Regions from separate parts of the Pseudomonas sp. IT-P253 genome, predicted to be linked through region 1. Evidence: predicted binding sites of a transcription regulator. Region 1 holds the regulator's gene; the other holds the start of a gene.

What was found. The regulator sigma-54, encoded in region 1, starts transcription at its own class of promoters, with help from an activator protein. The targets are predictions, from matches to a motif close to ANTGGCATNNANNTTGCTNT.
Region 2: a site for sigma-54 is predicted at 5,443-5,462, ahead of ACM6IR_RS21455 (circularly permuted type 2 ATP-grasp protein). Genes of this name have one in related genera too.

What each region holds. Positions count from the first base shown of each region.
Region 1 is NZ_CATKPT010000032.1:39,286-48,118, reverse strand. It holds gene pmbA (metalloprotease PmbA) at 1-609, shown strand, start outside; gene ACM6IR_RS17290 (HPr family phosphocarrier protein) at 680-952, opposite strand; gene rapZ (RNase adapter RapZ) at 968-1,825, opposite strand; gene ptsN (PTS IIA-like nitrogen regulatory protein PtsN) at 1,828-2,292, opposite strand; gene hpf (ribosome hibernation-promoting factor, HPF/YfiA family) at 2,305-2,613, opposite strand; gene ACM6IR_RS17270 (RNA polymerase factor sigma-54) at 2,689-4,182, opposite strand; gene lptB (LPS export ABC transporter ATP-binding protein) at 4,367-5,092, opposite strand; gene lptA (lipopolysaccharide transport periplasmic protein LptA) at 5,092-5,640, opposite strand; gene lptC (LPS export ABC transporter periplasmic protein LptC) at 5,627-6,199, opposite strand; gene ACM6IR_RS17250 (KdsC family phosphatase) at 6,207-6,731, opposite strand; gene ACM6IR_RS17245 (KpsF/GutQ family sugar-phosphate isomerase) at 6,731-7,705, opposite strand; gene ACM6IR_RS17240 (ATP-binding cassette domain-containing protein) at 7,981-8,790, shown strand; gene mlaE (lipid asymmetry maintenance ABC transporter permease subunit MlaE) at 8,790-8,833, shown strand, end outside.
Region 2 is NZ_CATKPT010000044.1:199,544-208,376, reverse strand. It holds gene ACM6IR_RS21475 (acetyl-CoA C-acetyltransferase) at 1-711, opposite strand, end outside; gene ACM6IR_RS21470 (c-type cytochrome) at 1,312-2,133, shown strand; gene ACM6IR_RS21465 (transglutaminase family protein) at 2,232-3,041, opposite strand; gene ACM6IR_RS21460 (alpha-E domain-containing protein) at 3,038-3,988, opposite strand; gene ACM6IR_RS21455 (circularly permuted type 2 ATP-grasp protein) at 4,001-5,410, opposite strand; gene ACM6IR_RS21450 (ribonuclease E inhibitor RraB) at 5,877-6,218, opposite strand; gene ACM6IR_RS21445 (hypothetical protein) at 6,432-6,665, opposite strand; gene speE (polyamine aminopropyltransferase) at 6,868-7,743, opposite strand; gene ACM6IR_RS21435 (PLDc N-terminal domain-containing protein) at 8,007-8,198, opposite strand; gene ACM6IR_RS21430 (hypothetical protein) at 8,281-8,811, opposite strand.

The sequences.
Region 1 (8,833 bases):
TCGGCGGAACTGGCCGGCGGTTTGTTTGGCAGTTTCCTCTCGGCGATCTCTGGCGGCAGTCTGTATCGAAAATCGTCGTTCCTTGAAGGCACTCTGGGGCAGAAACTGTTTCCGGAATGGCTGACCATCGATGAGCGTCCGCACCTGATGCGCGCCATGGGCAGTTCGGCGTTCGATGGCGATGGCCTGGCGACGTACGCCAAGCCGTTCGTCGAAAAGGGTGAGTTGGTGTCCTACATCCTTGGCACCTATTCCGGTCGCAAGCTTGGCATGCCGAGCACCGCAAACGCTGGCGGCGTACACAATCTGTTTGTTACCCATGGCGATGAAGACCAAGCCGCCTTGCTGCGTCGCATGGGGCGCGGTTTGCTGGTCACCGAACTGATGGGCCAGGGCCTGAACATGGTCACCGGTGATTATTCCCGCGGCGCGGCGGGTTACTGGGTCGAGAACGGCGAAATCCAGTTTGCGGTCCAGGAAGTGACCATTGCCGGCAACATGCGCGACATGTTCAAGCAGATCATTGCGGTGGGTAATGACCTGGAATTGCGCAGCAACATTCGCACTGGTTCGGTGTTGATCGAGCGCATGACAGTGGCAGGTAGCTGACGCTTATCGCAATACAAAAAGGCGCGTCATCCAATTGGGTGACGCGCCTTTTTTTAAGATCAAAAGATCGTTACTCGCCTTCGTCGAAGAAGTTGTTGATCAACTTCACCAGAGCTTCGAGCGCTTCCTGCTCCTGCTCGCCTTCCGTGCTCAGATGGATTTTGGTGCCTTTACCGGCGGCCAGCATCATCATGGCCATGATGCTTTTCCCGTCGACCATGGAGTCAGGCGTGCGCCCGGCTCTGATCTGGCATGGGAACTGGCCCGCCACACCAACGAATTTTGCGGAAGCGCGGGCATGCAGGCCCAGTTTGTTGATGATTTCAATTTCCAGAGCAGGCATCGCGGTGTGAATCCTTTAGCTGAGGTCGCGGTGGCGAACCTGGACGTTCTTCAGGTTTTTTTGTAGCAACTGGCCCAGGCGCTCGGTCAGGTAGACGGACCGGTGATGCCCGCCGGTACAGCCAATGGCAATGGTGACATATGCGCGGTTGCTGGCGGCAAACCGTGGCAGCCACTTGAGCAGATAAGTGGAAATGTCCTGGAACATCTCTTCGACATCCGGCTGTGCAGCCAGGTAATCGGCAACCGGTTGATCAAGCCCGGACTGCTCACGCAGCTCCGGCTTCCAGTAGGGATTGGGCAGGCAACGCACGTCGAACACCAGGTCGGCGTCCACCGGCATGCCGCGCTTGAATCCGAATGACTCCACCAAAAACGCAGTACCGGGTTCTGGTTGGTTCAGCAGGCGCAGCTTGATGGTATCGCGCAGCTGATACAGGTTCAGGTTGGTGGTGTTTACCTTGAGGTCGGCAAGGTCGGCGATCGGCCCGAGCAAGTTGGTTTCGTCGTTGATCGCTTCGGCCAGTGAGCGATTGGCGCTGCTCAGTGGGTGACGACGGCGGGTTTCCGAGAACCGTTTGAGCAAGGTTTCATCGTCGGCATCCAGGTACAAGACATCACACTGGATATGCCGGGCGCGGACTTCTTCCAGCAGTTCGGGAAACCGCGTCAGATGACTTGGCAAGTTACGCGCATCGATGGATACGGCAACCAGTGGTTGTACCAGTTCAGTGTGAATCAGCGCACGTTCTGCCAACTCCGGCAGCAGGCCTGCGGGCAGGTTGTCGATGCAGTAGTAGCCGCTGTCCTCGAGAACATCGAGTGCGGTGCTTTTACCTGAGCCGGAACGGCCGCTGACGATGATCAAACGCATGATTACTGACCGTTTTGCTCGTCCAGGACAACCTGATACAAGGCTTCATTGCTCGAGGCACCGCGCAGTTTTTCGCGCACTTCCTTGCGATCGAGCATGCTGGCGATCTGGCGTAGTAGCTCCAGGTGCGCATCGGTAGCGGCTTCCGGGACCAACAAAACGAACAGCAGGTCAACCGGGGCACCGTCGATGGCGTCGAAATCGATAGGGGCATCCAGGTGCATCAAGGCACTGATGGGTGCGCCGCAACCCTTGAGGCGGCAGTGGGGAATAGCGATGCCGTTGCCAAAACCGGTAGAACCGAGTTTTTCACGGGCAATCAGAGCTTCGAAGACATCTTGCATCTCCAGACCCGGCACTTCCCGGGCGATCAGGTTGGCAATTTGCTCGAGGGCTTTCTTTTTGCTGCCGCCCGGCACGTTCACGAGTGAACGGCCGGGGGTCAGGATGCTTTCAAGTCGAATCATGGGTTGGGAGTGTTAACGACCGGTAGCGCCCTGGAGGAGGCTCTGGGTCTTTTCCTTATGCTTTTTAAGTTGGCGATCCAGCTTGTCGGTGAGTGAGTCGATCGCCGCGTACATGTCGTCATGCTCGGCGTTGGCGACTACTTCACTGCCGGGAATATGCAGCGTGGCTTCGATTTTCTGCTTCAGCTTTTCGACCGTCATCGTGACCTGCACGTTGGTGATCTTGTCGAAATGTCGCTCCAGTCGTTCAAGTTTTTCGCCGATGTAGGTGCGAAGAGGTTCGGTCACTTCCAGTTGGTGTCCACTGATGTTGACTTGCATACAGCTTCTCCTTCGTTGCCAGTGCATAAAGCGGCAGGCAGAAATGCCTGCCACTGGAACGCTGTGGCGTGGCCCTTACATCAACCGCTTGCGTTCGCTCGAAGGCGCGATCCCGAGGGATTCGCGGTACTTGGCGACGGTGCGGCGGGCCACCTGAATGCCTTGTGCCTCCAGTAAACCAGCGATCTTGCTGTCACTCAACGGCTTTTTCTGATTTTCCGCGGCAACCAGTTTTTTGATGATCGCCCGGATCGCCGTGGACGAGCATTCACCGCCTTCGGAAGTGCTGACGTGGCTGGAGAAAAAGTATTTCAGTTCATAGATGCCCCGCGGGGTATGCATGAATTTTTGCGTGGTCACCCGTGAAATCGTCGATTCGTGCATGCCCACTGCTTCGGCGATGTCATGCAGGACCAGCGGTTTCATGGCTTCGTCGCCGTACTCCAGAAAACCGCGTTGATGCTCGACGATCTGGGTGGCAACTTTCATCAGTGTTTCGTTGCGGCTCTGCAGGCTTTTGATAAACCAGCGGGCTTCTTGCAACTGATTGCGCATGAAGGTGTTGTCGGCGCTGGTGTCGGCGCGGCGCACGAAACCGGCGTATTGGGCGTTGACCCGCAAGCGTGGCACGGACTCCTGATTCAGCTCCACCAGCCAGCGCTCGTTGTCCTTGCGCACGATTACGTCGGGAACGACGTATTCGGCTTCACTGGACTCGATCTGAGAGCCTGGGCGCGGGTTGAGGCTCTGAACCAGTTCGATGACCTGGCGCAGTTCATCTTCCTTGAGCTTCATGCGACGCATCAGCTGGCTGTAGTCGCGGCTGCCGAGCAGGTCGATGTAGTCGGTGACCAGGCGCTTGGCCTCGGCCAGCCAAGGCGTCTTGGCCGGCAACTGGCGCAGTTGCAGTAGCAGGCATTCACCCAGGTTGCGGGCGCCGATGCCAGCGGGTTCGAATTGCTGGATGCGGTGCAGGACGGCTTCGATTTCGTCCAGTTCGATGTCCAGTTCCGGATCGAAGGCCTCGAGGATTTCCTCGAGCGTTTCGTCCAGGTAGCCCTGATTATTGATGCAGTCGATCAGGGTGACGCCAATCAGGCGATCGGTGTCGGACATCGGTGCCAGATTCAGTTGCCACAGCAAGTGGCTCTGCAGGCTTTCGCCGGCTGATGTGCGGGTGGTGAAATCCCACTCGTCGTCATCGTTGCTTGGCAGGCTGCTGGCGCTGGTCTGGTAAACGTCTTCCCATGCGGTATCGACGGGCAGTTCGTTGGGGATGCGCTCGTTCCAGTCACCTTCCTCGAGGTTGTCCACCGTCGGGGCGGTTTCCTGGTAGGAGGGTTCCGAAACATCGGCGTTGGGTTGCTGTTCGGCTTTGTCGGCCAAAGGGTCGGCATTATCGAAGTCGTCGCCTTCTTCCTGGCGTTCGAGCATCGGATTGGACTCCAGGGCCTCCTGGATTTCCTGTTGCAGGTCCAGGGTCGACAATTGGAGCAGGCGGATGGCCTGTTGCAGCTGCGGTGTCATCGTCAGCTGCTGGCCCATTCTCAAGACTAGCGATGGTTTCATGGCAGGGGCTTAACACCTTATTCGCCGGCGCACATGCGCCATCCACTACAGGGCGCCGGAGCGCCAAACATAAGCAAATTATATGCCCGAAACTGCAGCCTTTGCCTAGAGCGCTGTAACAATAAAAAACTATTGATTTTTTATCGAGACGAGCGCTCTGCCGACTAGCCAGACACCTCAGTGCTTACAGGCGGAACTCATGGCCCAGATACACTTCCTTGACCAGGTCGTTGGCCAGGATGGTGGCGGAGTCGCCTTCGGCGATCAGTTGACCATCGTTGACGATGTAGGCGGTTTCGCAGATATCGAGGGTTTCGCGCACGTTGTGGTCAGTGATCAGCACGCCAATGCCTTTGGCCTTGAGGTGGTAAATGATCTGCTTGATATCGCCCACCGAAATCGGGTCCACGCCGGCGAAGGGTTCATCGAGCAGGATGAATTTCGGGTTGGTGGCCAGTGCCCGGGCGATTTCCACGCGGCGGCGTTCGCCGCCCGACAGGCTCATGCCGAGGCTGTCGCGGATGTGGCTGATGTGGAATTCCTGCAGCAGGCTTTCCAGTTCCTTGCGGCGACCGGCCTTGTCGAGTTCCTTGCGGGTCTCGAGGATGGCCATGATGTTGTCTGCAACCGAGAGTTTGCGGAAGATCGACGCTTCTTGCGGAAGATAGCCGATACCCGCTTTGGCGCGACCGTGCATGGGCTGGTGGCTGACGTCCAGATCGTCGATCAGTACGCGCCCCTGATCGGCCTGTACCAAGCCAACGATCATGTAGAAACAGGTGGTCTTGCCGGCACCGTTGGGGCCCAGCAGGCCGACGATCTGACCGCTGTCGATGGACAGGCTGACGTCACGCACGACCTGGCGGCTCTTGTAGCTCTTGGCCAGATGCTGAGCTTTCAGAGTTGCCATTACGGGGCCTTTTGCTCGTCGGTTTTCTTCTTCGGCTGGATCACCATGTCAATGCGCGGACGCGCCTCGGTGACCTTGTTGCCTGTGGCGCGACCGGCGCTGGCTAGCTTCTTGACGGTGTCGTAGACGATTTTCTCGCCTTGGGTGACGTTGTTGTCCTTGTCGATAACTTTTGCCTTATCGATCAGCACGACACGGTTTTGCGAGGCGTGGTACTGGACAGTCACCCCCCAACCCTGAACAGGCTTGCTGTCGCCCTGGGTTTGCAGTTGCTCGAAGTAGGCGAGGTTGCCCACCGAAGTCACCACGTCGATATCGCCAGTGGGCGTGCGGGTGATGGTCACGGTGTTGCCGGTAACCTTCATCGAGCCCTGGGTAATGATCACGTCGCCTTTATAGGTGGCGACGCCATTCTTGTCGTCCAGTTGGGCATCATCGGCCTGAATGCGGATAGGCTGCTCTTGATCGTTCGGCAGAGCCCAGGCGCTCACGCTTCCCAGTGCTGCGCTCAGACAGAGCAAAATAGGGAGAGTTTTAACGAGCCTCATACTGTCCTCTTACGTTCGATAGCAGGTGTATCCTGCTTTCTTTCAAATACGCTTTCATTCCCTTGCCAGTCGATACACCGCCAGCGCCGTCGATTCTAACGGGTTGCTCGGTCTGCGCATATTGCTGTTGCGGGAACACGGTCATGCGGGTGCTGGTAATCAGGGTCTTGCGGTTCTTCTCGTCGAAACGCGTAATGCGCACCGAGTCAATCAGTTCGACCTGAGTGCCGTCCGGATTGACTTCGCCGCGCTCGCTCTGGACGTGCCACGGGAACTCGGTGCCACGGTACATGTTCACGTCGGGGTTGGTCAGCAACGTCACCTCGGTCGCTTTCAGGTGTTCGACCTTGTCGGACGTCATTTCGTATTGCAGCTTACCGTCCGGCAGGTACTGCACGCTGTGGGCATTGGTCGCGTAATAGTCGATCGCACTTTCATCGACCTTTGCCACCGGCTTGTCGAGGAAACGTTCCGGACTGATGTTCCAGTAGCCGGCCGCTGCAAAGATCGCTGCGATGCAACTGAACATCAGGGTGTTGCGAAATTTCTTGCTCAGCATAGTTGGCTCACAGGTACGCAGCGTTGGCCGCATCGAGGCGGCCCTGGGCGCGCAGGATCAATTCGCAGAATTCGCGAGCGGCACCCTCGCCGCCGCGGGCCTGGGTGATGCCGTGGGCGTGTTCGCGTACAAAAGTGGCGGCATTGGCCACCGCCATGCCCAGGCCGACGCGGCGAATGACTGGCAGGTCTGGCAGATCATCGCCGAGGTAAGCGACTTGTTCATAGCTCAGGTTGAGTTGGGCCAGCAGTTCGTCGAGCACCACCAGTTTGTCTTCGCGGCCCTGATACAGGTGGGGAATGCCGAGGTTCTTCGCTCGCCGTTCGACTACCGGGGTCTTGCGACCGCTAATGATAGCGGTCTGCACGCCAGCTGCCATCAACATCTTGATGCCTTGGCCATCGAGGGTGTTGAACGTCTTGAATTCGCTGCCGTCTTCAAGGAAGTACAGGCGCCCGTCAGTCAGTACGCCGTCGACGTCGAACACCGCCAGTTTGATGTGTTTGCCGCGTTGCAGCAGATCCTGGCTCATTACATTACTCCTGCGCGCAGCAAATCGTGCATGTTCAAGGCGCCGACCGGGCGATCTTCGCTGTCGACCACGACCAGTGCGTTGATTTTATGGTCTTCCATGATTTTCAGCGCCTCGGCGGCAAGCATCTCGGCACGAGCGGTCTTGCCGTGGGCGGTCATGACCTGGTCAATCGTTGCGCTGTGGATGTCGATGCTGCGGTCCAGCGTGCGACGCAAATCGCCGTCCGTGAAGATCCCGGCGAGTTTGCCGTCGGCTTCCAGGATGACGGTCATGCCCAGGCCCTTGCGGGTCATTTCCATCAGCGCGTCCTTGAGCAGGGTGCCGCGCTGTACTTGCGGCAGTTCTTGTCCGGCGTGCATGACGTTTTCCACTTTCAGCAACAGGCGTCGGCCAAGTGCGCCGCCAGGGTGGGAGAACGCGAAATCTTCCGCGGTAAAGCCGCGGGCTTCCAGCAGCGCCACGGCCAGGGCGTCGCCCATGACCAGTGCCGCGGTGGTCGACGAGGTCGGTGCGAGGTTCAGCGGGCAAGCTTCGTGCTCGACGTGAACGTTCAAGTTGACCTCGGCCGCCTTGGCCAGCGCAGAGTCAGGATTGCCGGTCACGCTGATCAATTGAATGCCCAGGCGCTTGATCAGCGGTAGCAGGGTGATGATTTCATTGGTGGAACCGGAGTTCGACAGCGCGAGGATGATGTCGTCGCGGGTAATCATGCCCATGTCACCGTGGCTGGCTTCGGCTGGATGCACGAAGAACGCCGTGGTGCCGGTGCTGGCCAGGGTCGCGGCGATCTTGTTGCCGATGTGCCCCGATTTGCCCATGCCAACCACAACCACTCGGCCTTTGCTGGCCAGAATCATCTCGCAAGCGCGTACGAAATCCGCGTCGATATGGGGTAGCAAGCCTTGTACGGCTTCCAGTTCGAGGCGGATGGTGCGTTGGGCGGATTGAATCAGGTCGCTGGATTGGCTCATGTCAGAAATCGTATAGCCTGATGAAAAGGCGGCGATTATAGCGGTAATGATGGAAACCCTCACGCTAGTTCGTCGCGCATTGTCATTCCCGGTTACCGAAACCCTCTAAATGAAGCGTTTTGTCTGTCACGTTGCTGAATATGCCCCGGCTTGGGCCTTTGGCGCTTGGCCTGTGCAGTGATATAGTTCGCCGCCAGTTCGGCCCGCCCAGGAGGTATGTGCTTTCGCCAGAAAGTCAGGCGTCCGAGTGAGAGGCTGCATCGCAAGGAGTTTAGATGAGTGCCGATAACGCCTACGCGGTCGAGCTGAAGGGACTGACCTTCAAGCGCGGTGCGCGCAGCATTTTCAATAACGTCGATATCCGTATTCCGCGCGGCAAGGTCACCGGCATCATGGGGCCTTCCGGGTGTGGCAAGACCACGCTGTTGCGTTTGATGGGCGCACAATTGCGTCCGACCAAGGGCGAGGTCTGGGTCAACGGTCAAAACCTGCCGAAACTGTCGCGCAGCGATTTGTTCGACGCGCGCAAGCACATGGGTGTGCTGTTTCAGAGTGGCGCGCTGTTTACCGATCTCGATGTGTTCGAGAACGTCGCCTTTCCACTGCGCGTTCATACCGAGCTTCCGGAAGAAATGATCCGGGATATTGTCCTGCTCAAATTACAGGCCGTGGGCCTGCGTGGTGCCATCGACCTGATGCCAGACGAACTGTCCGGCGGCATGAAGCGTCGCGTCGCGCTGGCGCGGGCGATTGCCCTCGATCCGCAGATTCTCATGTATGACGAGCCCTTTGTGGGCCAGGACCCCATCGCCATGGGCGTGTTGGTGCGCCTGATCCGCCTGCTCAACGATGCGTTGGGCATCACCAGCATCGTGGTCTCCCACGACCTGGCCGAAACCGCGAGCATTGCCGATTACATTTACGTGGTGGGCGACGGACAGGTGTTGGGGAAGGGCACGCCTGACGAGCTGATGAACTCGAATGAGCCGCGTATCCGTCAATTCATGACAGGCGACCCCGACGGTCCGGTCCCCTATCACTTTCCAGCGACGGATTACCGCGCAGATCTTCTGGGGAAGCGCTGATGCGCAAGATTTCACTAATAGAACGAGTACGCCGGCTCGGCCA
Region 2 (8,833 bases), on a different contig from region 1:
TAGCGCAGTGGCGTCGAAGCCCATTTGCCCGATCATTTCGAAACTTGGCTTGAGCTTGCCCAGGCCTTCGAGGGTCGACTCGGCGCGAATGAACTCATCGTGATCGAGCAGGATGATGCCGTTCTGGTCCTGCACCGGCACCAGTGACTTGTTGAACGAACCATTTGACCGCGCTTGCGCGGCCTTTTGCTGGGAGTGCAGCGCATAGGCATCGACGTCCTGACGGCTGAAGCCTTCGAGCGTGGCGATCAGATCGGCCCCCACGCCCTGCGGGGTAAAATGACTGTGCAAATTGGTTTCCGGGTCCAGTGCCCAAGCCCCACCGTCGCTGCCCATCGGCACCCGGGACATGGACTCGACACCGCCGACCACCACCAGGTCTTCGAAGCCGGAACGCACTTTCATCGCCCCAAGGTTTACCGCCTCCAGACCCGAAGCACAGAAGCGATTGATCTGGACACCCGCCACACTGACGTCCCAATCCGCTACCTGGGTCGCGGTCTTGGCGATGTCGGAGCCCTGATCGCCAATCGGCGTCACACAACCAAGCACCACATCGTCAACCTGACGGGTGTCCAGTGAGGTGCGCTGCTGCAACGCCTTGAGCAACCCGGCCACCAGATTGACCGGTTTGACGCTGTGCAAGGCGCCATCGGCCTTGCCTTTGCCGCGGGGCGTGCGTATCGCATCGAAAATCAAAGCTTGGGTCATGACGTCCTCGAACCTGGGCGGTGAGCAAATTCACCACTCCCACTCTTAGGCCGAGCCGCCATGGATTCAATGACCGCAGCGCTCACGTGCGTTGACGCTCACGCTCAGACGAACGGTCGTAAGCTCCCGGATTAACCGTTTCCCTACAGCAAGCTGTCTAGTAAACGGGCGCCAAAGAAGCTGGCAATAGGCCTCATGCCTTTTTAAGAGTAATTAAGCGCAACACCATACGAAATGGATCTAAACCACGAGTGACGCGGGCTCTAAGGTGAAGTTGTACGAAGTTGTCGTCGGGTTTTGCCGAGGCGCTCGTGCAACAGGAAGTGCAACGCTCTGCCGTCATGGAGAAATGCAGGCAGGCATCGGGAAATAACAAAAAAGGCGGTCAAGCCATGTTTAAACATTCGAAAGTACGTCAAGCCGGGCTCATTCTATTCGCCACTACCCTGTTGTTGATTTTGCCGAACCTGACCAAGGTGATCGGCTAGTCGGTTATTAAAAATACGGCGCCAGGGTTTTAACAATCGCCTGATTAAAAATGTGACTGGCTCGCTACCCGGGCCAGCGTGGGTGTGCCAACCTCTATGGCACTTCCACGACATGGACGGCGATCATTTGAAAACGCTAATTTTGTTGGGGGCCTTGCTGCTCAGCACGCCCCTCTATGCCGCACAGCTGAATCTGGAGCTGGGCGCGAGCAGTCGCACCTGGCAGACCGAGGAGCTGCTCAAGCATCCTCAGGTTCAGACCATCACGATTAACAACGACGTTTCGTACAAACGGGACATGAGCTATCGCGCCGTTCCCGTGGCGGCGTTGTTGACCGGCATCAAGCCCGGGGACCATCTGCAAGCGGTGGCGCTGGACGGCTTTGCCGCTGAAATGGCAGCTGCACCGTTGCTCAACGCCAAGGGTTCACGGGCCTGGATTGCCATTGAAGACCCGGCCAAGCCGTGGCCCGCACTGTCTGAAGGCAAGCCGAGTGCCGGGCCGTTCTATCTGGTCTGGACAGATCCGCAGGCGGGCAATATCAGCCCCGAGCAATGGCCGTTTCAGGTCGCCAGTATCAAGCGCCTGGCGCCAGTGGCAGAGCGCTTCCCTGCTCTGTTGCCCGATCCAGCGTTAAAGGCTGACGACCCGGTCAATCAGGGGTTTGCACTGTTTCAGAAAAATTGCCTGGCGTGCCATCGACTCAATGGCGCGGGGGATGCGCAGTTTGGGCCGGACCTGAACATTCCGTTTAGTCCAACCGAGTACTTTGGCGCGGACTTCCTCAAGCGCTACATACGTGATCCGCAGAGTTTGCGGCAGTGGCCGCAGGCGAAGATGCCGGGATTCGAGGCGACGGTGTTACCGGAGGCGGATCTGGACAGGTTGGTGGGGTATTTGAAGCATATGGCAGGGCGCAAGGTTAAACCCTGATAGCCACACTCTGTCTGTAGGAGCGAGCTTGCTCGCGATGGTGTGTCAGTCGACATCGATGTTGCTGACACACCTTCGCGAGCAAGCTCGCTCCTACATTATTGCTGTTGCACCGAGATCACTGGCATCGGCGTCGGCGACACCAACACCTTCGCATGCATCTGCTCGCAACCACCGCCCCGGCGCATGCCGCGCACCGGGCAGGCATCCAGGTAATCCAGGCCCACCGCCAGTTTCAAATGCCGCTCGGGCCGGGCCAGTTCATTAGTGACGTCAAAACTGTACCAGGCATCATCGAGCCAGGCTTCGGCCCAGGCGTGACTGGCCAGGTGTTCGCTGTTTTCGCTGTACAAATACCCCGACACGTAACGCGCCGGAATGCCCAGGCTGCGGGTACAGGCCAGAAATGCATGGGCGTGGTCCTGGCAGACGCCTGCACGCCCGGCGAAAGCCTGGGCGGCGCTGGTGTCCACTTCGGTGGAACCCGGCGTGTAGGTCATGTGCTGGTTCAGGCCATGCATCAAGTCGATCAGCGCCGTGCGATCCCGGCGCTTTTTGCATTCCTTTTGCGCGAACGCGCGCAGCGCTTCGTCGGCTTCGGTCAACCGGGTGAAACGCAGGAACGGCAGCGCCGACTGGCTTTCATGCTCGGCTTCACGCAGTTCGTCGATATCCACCTGGCCACGGGCGCCGATGATGATCGCCTCGTGGGGCTCGTCCATGGTCAGCACGTGCAGAATATTGCCGAACGGATCGAGTTGCGCACGCACCGGGCGCGGCAGGTCGAGCTGCCAACTGAGCACGTGCTGGCGCTCGCTGTCGTGGGGGGTCAGTCGCAGGTACTGGATGCTCGCCCGCACCTGATCTTCGTAGTGATAGGTGGTCTCGTGGCTAATGGAAAGTCTCATGCAGCCTCCAGGTAGGAACTGTGAATGGCGTTGCCCAACTGGCGCACCAGCGGGATGAACTCGGTCAGCCAGGCATGCAGGCCTTCATCGAGAATTTCAGTGATACCGGTGTAACGCAGGCGCGCGTCCATCTCCGCTGCCAGACGTTGCGCGGGACGTCCGTTGGCGCCCGGCAGCTGGGCAAGGATTTGGTCGATTTCTTCGGTGCAGGCGCGCAAGGAGCGCGGAACATCAGCGCGCAACAGCAACAGTTCGGCCACATGCCGGGCGCCGGGCGCATCGCGGTAGATCTCGGTGTAGGCCTCGAACGACGACAGGGCCCGCAACAAAGCGCTCCACTGGTAATAGGCGTGAGCCGTGCCGTCGCTGACCGCTTCGGCCTGATCACCGGCCATTTCGTAACGCGCATCGAGCAGGCGCAAGGTGTTGTCAGCCCGTTCGATAAACGTCCCCAACCGAATGAAACGGAACGCGTCGTTGCGCATGATGGTGCCGTAGGACGCGCCACGGAACAGGTGGGAACGCTCCTTGATCCACTCGCAGAAACGGCTCATGCCGTAGCGACTCAAGCCCTGGTCGGCAATCCCGCGAATTTCCAGCCAGGTGGCGTTGATGTTTTCCCACATGTCGGCGGTGATTCGCCCACGCACGGCATGGGCGCTGGCCCGCGCCGCACCAAGGCAACTGTAGATGCTCGCCGGGTTGGCCGCGTCCAACGCAAAAAAGTGCAGTAGCCGTTCGGCGTGCAGTTCGCCGTGGCGCTCCAGGTAATCGTCCAGCGTGCCGGTGATCAACAACGGCATGGCCAGTTCATGCAAACCGTCACCGCGACCATCCTGTGGCATCAGCGACAGCGAATAACTGATATCGAGCATCCGGGCGAGGTTTTCCGCCCGCTCCAGGTAACGCGACATCCAATACAAATCCGAGGCAGTTCTACTTAACATGGCAAGCTTCCTTCAATCCTCGACCACCCAGGTGTCCTTGGTTCCGCCGCCCTGGGAGGAATTCACCACCAGGGAGCCTTCGCGCAGGGCAACACGGGTCAAACCGCCGGGCACAACCCGGGTTTCACGGCCAGACAAAACAAACGGACGCAGGTCGATGTGGCGTGGAGCGATGCCGTTTTCGACAAAGGTCGGACAGGTCGACAGGGACAACGTCGGTTGTGCGATGTACGCGTGAGGCTTGGCCTTGATGCGGGCACGGAACGACTCGATTTCCGCCGCCGTCGCGGCCGGCCCGACCAGCATTCCGTACCCGCCGGAGCCTTGGGTTTCCTTGACCACCAGGTCTGGAAGATTGGCCAGCACGTGGGACAGTTCAGACGGGTTGCGACACTGAAACGTCGGCACGTTCTTCAGGATCGGTTCTTCGTCCAGATAGAAACGGATCATGTCCGTGACGAACGGATACACCGACTTGTCGTCAGCGACCCCGGTGCCGATGGCATTCGCCAGCACCACGTTGCCGGAGCGATAGGACGACAACAGCCCTGGTACGCCAAGCATCGAGTCGGGGTTGAACGCCAGCGGATCGAGGAAGGCATCGTCAAGGCGACGGTAGATCACGTCGACGGCTTTAGGCCCGTCCGTGGTGCGCATGAACACCCTATCGTCACGCACGAACAGGTCCGCGCCCTCCACCAGTTCAACGCCCATTTCCCGGGCCAGAAACGCATGCTCGAAAAACGCGCTGTTGAAACGCCCAGGTGTCAGTACCACCACGCTCGGGTTATCGATCGGGCTGGAGCTTTTCAGCGTGTCGAGCAACAGGTTCGGATAGTGATCGATGGGCGCGATGCGCTGGGCCGCGAACAATTCGGGGAACAGTCGCATCATCATCTTGCGGTCTTCGAGCATGTAGCTCACGCCACTGGGTGTACGAAGATTATCTTCAAGCACGTAGTACGTGCCGTCGCCATCGCGTACCAAATCGACACCGGAGATGTGGGAATAGATATCCCGGTGCAAGTCCAGCCCTTGCATCGCCAACTGGTATTGCTCGTTGGCCAGCACTTGTTCGGCCGGGATGATGCCGGCTTTGATGATGCGTTGCTCGTGATACAGGTCGGCGAGGAACATATTCAACGCCTTGACCCGCTGGATGCAGCCACGTTCAACGATTCGCCATTCACTGGCGGGGATGCTGCGAGGAATGGTGTCGAAGGGAATCAGGCGCTCTGTCCCCTGCTCATCACCGTAAAGCGTGAAAGTAATCCCGGCGCGATGAAATAGCAGATCGGCTTCACGTCGCCGTTGTGCCAACAACTCGTCAGGCGTTTCGGCCAGCCAACGGGCAAACTCCCGATAATGCGGGCGGACCTGGCCGCCGGCATCGTACATCTCATCAAAATAGGTGCGGATCATGCCGTACTCCTTGTCACCCGGACATCCAGGCCTTCGCAAGGCCCGTGCCATCGGCAGAAACGCTTTGATATCAATCAGTTGGATTATCAAGCCGCTAACACTGCACCAACCCTGTGCAGCAAACGCCCCAACCTGATCGCCCCCGCTTCATTGCAAGGCGAAGTTGTCGCCTATCAACAGCATAGTCAGAGTTGATTTCACTGCCCGGTTGTCGAGGCGGATAATCCGCACATCCGCTGTAATGGCTGATCGAACTTCCCTTTTAGCCGCCTGCCCAGGCGGCTTTTTTTTGTTTTCTGGAAATGTCGTGAATCAAAAACAGGATCAAAAGATCGCAGCCTCGTTTCACTGTAGGAGCTGTCGAGTGAAACGAGGCTGCGATCTCTTGATCTTTATTCCATTCCCGCAAACGAAAACGGCCAACCCTGAGGTCAGCCGTTGCTGAGTGTTGTCGCTGTTCATAGTGTTATGCGAGTCGCCCTCGTACCTCCTGCTTGACGCCCCATCCTTCGATAATGCCGCCCAAAGGCTCAACCACTGCCTCGAAGCCCTGCTCAAAGTCACCGATGCCGTCATAGGTCGCGTACATCACTTTGCTCAGTTCCAGGTACCACGCACCGTCGTCGCGCACGCTGATTTGTGCATTCAAGGATTCACCACAGTAATGCCCTGCCGCCCTGCGTGCCCGCTCCTCGTCCGGGAAAATGGCGTAGAACTCGATGGGATGGAACCGTGAAAAGTCGAAACCGCCTTCCTTCATGCGGCGCAATACCGAGCTGCTGATGTCTTCTTGATAGGCTGTGCTCATGAAACGTCCTCCTCAAACTGATGGATAGACTTTCCGTACTCCCGGCGCCCGCAACCGAATGGTGAAGGCTATGTGACAAACACGTTGCCAATGGGAAACAAGCATGTAGCTGACAAGACCAGACCTTAGCGATCCGTTCGCTGATCTCGCTTGCAGAGTAGCCTCAAGTCAGAGGCGCTGCCAAGGTCTGGTTGAGAATGTGACAGGGGAAGTTCAGATTGGCGTGATGCCGAGGATCTGGATGCTGTTCTGGGCTTTAAGACTTTTGACGCTCGCATCCGCGGTTCGCCCTTCCAGATCATTCAGATCCAGTTCAGCGGCGACAGGAAGGAGCCGGGCCTTGATGAGTTTGGCGGCGTGCTCGTTATCCGGGCACTCGTCGCACTCAAAGACCTCGTCGACTGTTTCACCGTGATCATCCACGAAAGTGATTTTCCACTTTTGCATCAGTGCCTCCTCGATCAAACCCGCAAATGGGCCTATATCTATCTGGACTTTTGCCCTGACTGATCGTTCAACGGTTTACAAAACTGTAGGAGCGAGCTTGCTCGCGATGAACGTGAAGGCGACGCGTATCCAGACAGCAAGCGTTATCGTTCACGCCCATCGCGAGCAAGCTCGCTCCTACATGGGGGTTCTGCGTAAATCTTTAGTCGTTGCTTGGCTTGTTCACAGCCTGCAGGACGTATTGCGGTAGGGCGAACGCGCCAATGTGAATTTCCGGATTGTAGTAGCGGGTGATGATGCCGCTGCCGGTAAAGCGCTGTTGCAAGGTTTCACGGGACAATTTGCGATAGGCGGTATTGGTTGCGCCCCAGGCAAAGGTCATCGCACCACCGATGTAAGTCGGCACGGCTGCCTGATAGAAGTGCCAGTCCGGGAACAGGCTGCGCAGGCGGCCGGCGGTGGTTTTGACTTCTTCTATTTGCATGAACGGCGTGCCGTTCTGGGTCACCAGAATGCCGCCTTCGTTCAGGCAGCGACGGCAGGCCTGGTAGAAGTTCTCGGAGAACAGTACTTCGCCCGGACCGATCGGGTCGGTGGAGTCGGAAATGATCACGTCGAACTTTTCAGTGGTGGTGGCGACGAAACGCATGCCGTCGTCGATCACCAGGTTCAGCCGTGGGTCTTCAAACGCGCCTTTGGAGTGGTTCGGCAGGAACTCCTTGCACATGTCGACCACGGTGCCGTCGATTTCGACCATGGTGATGTGCTCGATGCTGCGGTGCTTGGCCACTTCACGCAGCATACCGCCGTCGCCGCCACCGATGATCAGCACGCGCTTGGCGGTGCCGTGCGCCAGGATCGGCACGTGGGTGAGCATTTCGTGGTAGATGAACTCGTCGGCTTCGGTGGTCTGGATCACACCGTCCAGTGCCATCACCCGGCCCATGCGCGGGTTTTCGAAGATCACCAGGTGCTGGTGTTCGGTGCGCACTTCGTGCAGCAGTTTTTCCATGCGAAAACGCTGGCCGTAGCCTTCGTAGAGGGTTTCCAGGTATTCGCTGTTGTGAGTGTTGCTCATGGGAAGTGCTCCGATGAATGCGGGTGGCAACGGACGGTTACCCGCCCATGATGGCCAATCGATCTGTGCGATTGACCGGGAAAGGCGCGCATTCTACGTCGCGGAAGATGACAGGTCGAACCTCAGTTAAAGGCTCGACACAAATCCTGTAGGAGCGAGGCTTGCCCGCGAAGGGATCGCCGCGGTAAGTCTGACAGACCGCGGCGATCCTTTCGCGGGCAAGCCTCGCTCCTACAGGTTCGGTGTTGTTGTCGGGACACGGCTCAGAGTCTGACGTTGCCGCGAGGTCCGGCGATGGCCCAGATGATCAGGCCCAGAACCGGCAGCAACAGGATCAGCAGCACCCAGATGATTTTCATCCCGGTATCGGCGCCACTTTTCAGCACGTTGATGATTGCCCAGATGTCCAGGACAAGAATAATCAGGCCAACCAGGCCGTTGAACGTGGAACCCATGGTGACGCTCCCTAAGAGTGGTATGCCCTCTTAGGATAGCCGGCCGTTGCGAGGGTTCCGTTTTATTAGCGTCCTTGAGGCTTCAGACGTGGATGGCCACTTTCAGGGCTTCCAGGGATGGCGCGGCAGCGATGCCGACTTCGGCGCACAATTGGAGCACGCGAGGCACGTCGTTGCCGTACACCAGCACCACTTGCAGTTCATCGTCGAGCAACTGGCTGAAGTTCATCAGCACATAGCCGCCGTTTTCCTTGTTCATGCTGCTCATCTGCACCTGAATGCGATTAAGCGCGGTCAGGGCTTCGGTCTTGGCCAGTTGTTTGGGCTTGATATTGAAGTCCACACCAGGCCCGAACGAGGCGACGATCTGGGCAAACAGGTCCATGTAGGTGTCGGCCTGGAACAACACGGTTTCCGGCAGACTGCCGACGACGACCCACTCGCCCAGCGGCATCGGGAATGTGTCGTCGTAGTTGATGTCCGGATTGGCCGTCAGAAAAGCCCCTTGATCGGCGTAGGCCTGGGCCGCTTCGTCAGCGACTTTCAGGATTTCGTCCTCGCTCATGCACCCGGAGCTGATTTTGCTGATGAGTTCGACGAGTGCGGCTTTCATGGGGCGTAATCCTGTAGCGAGG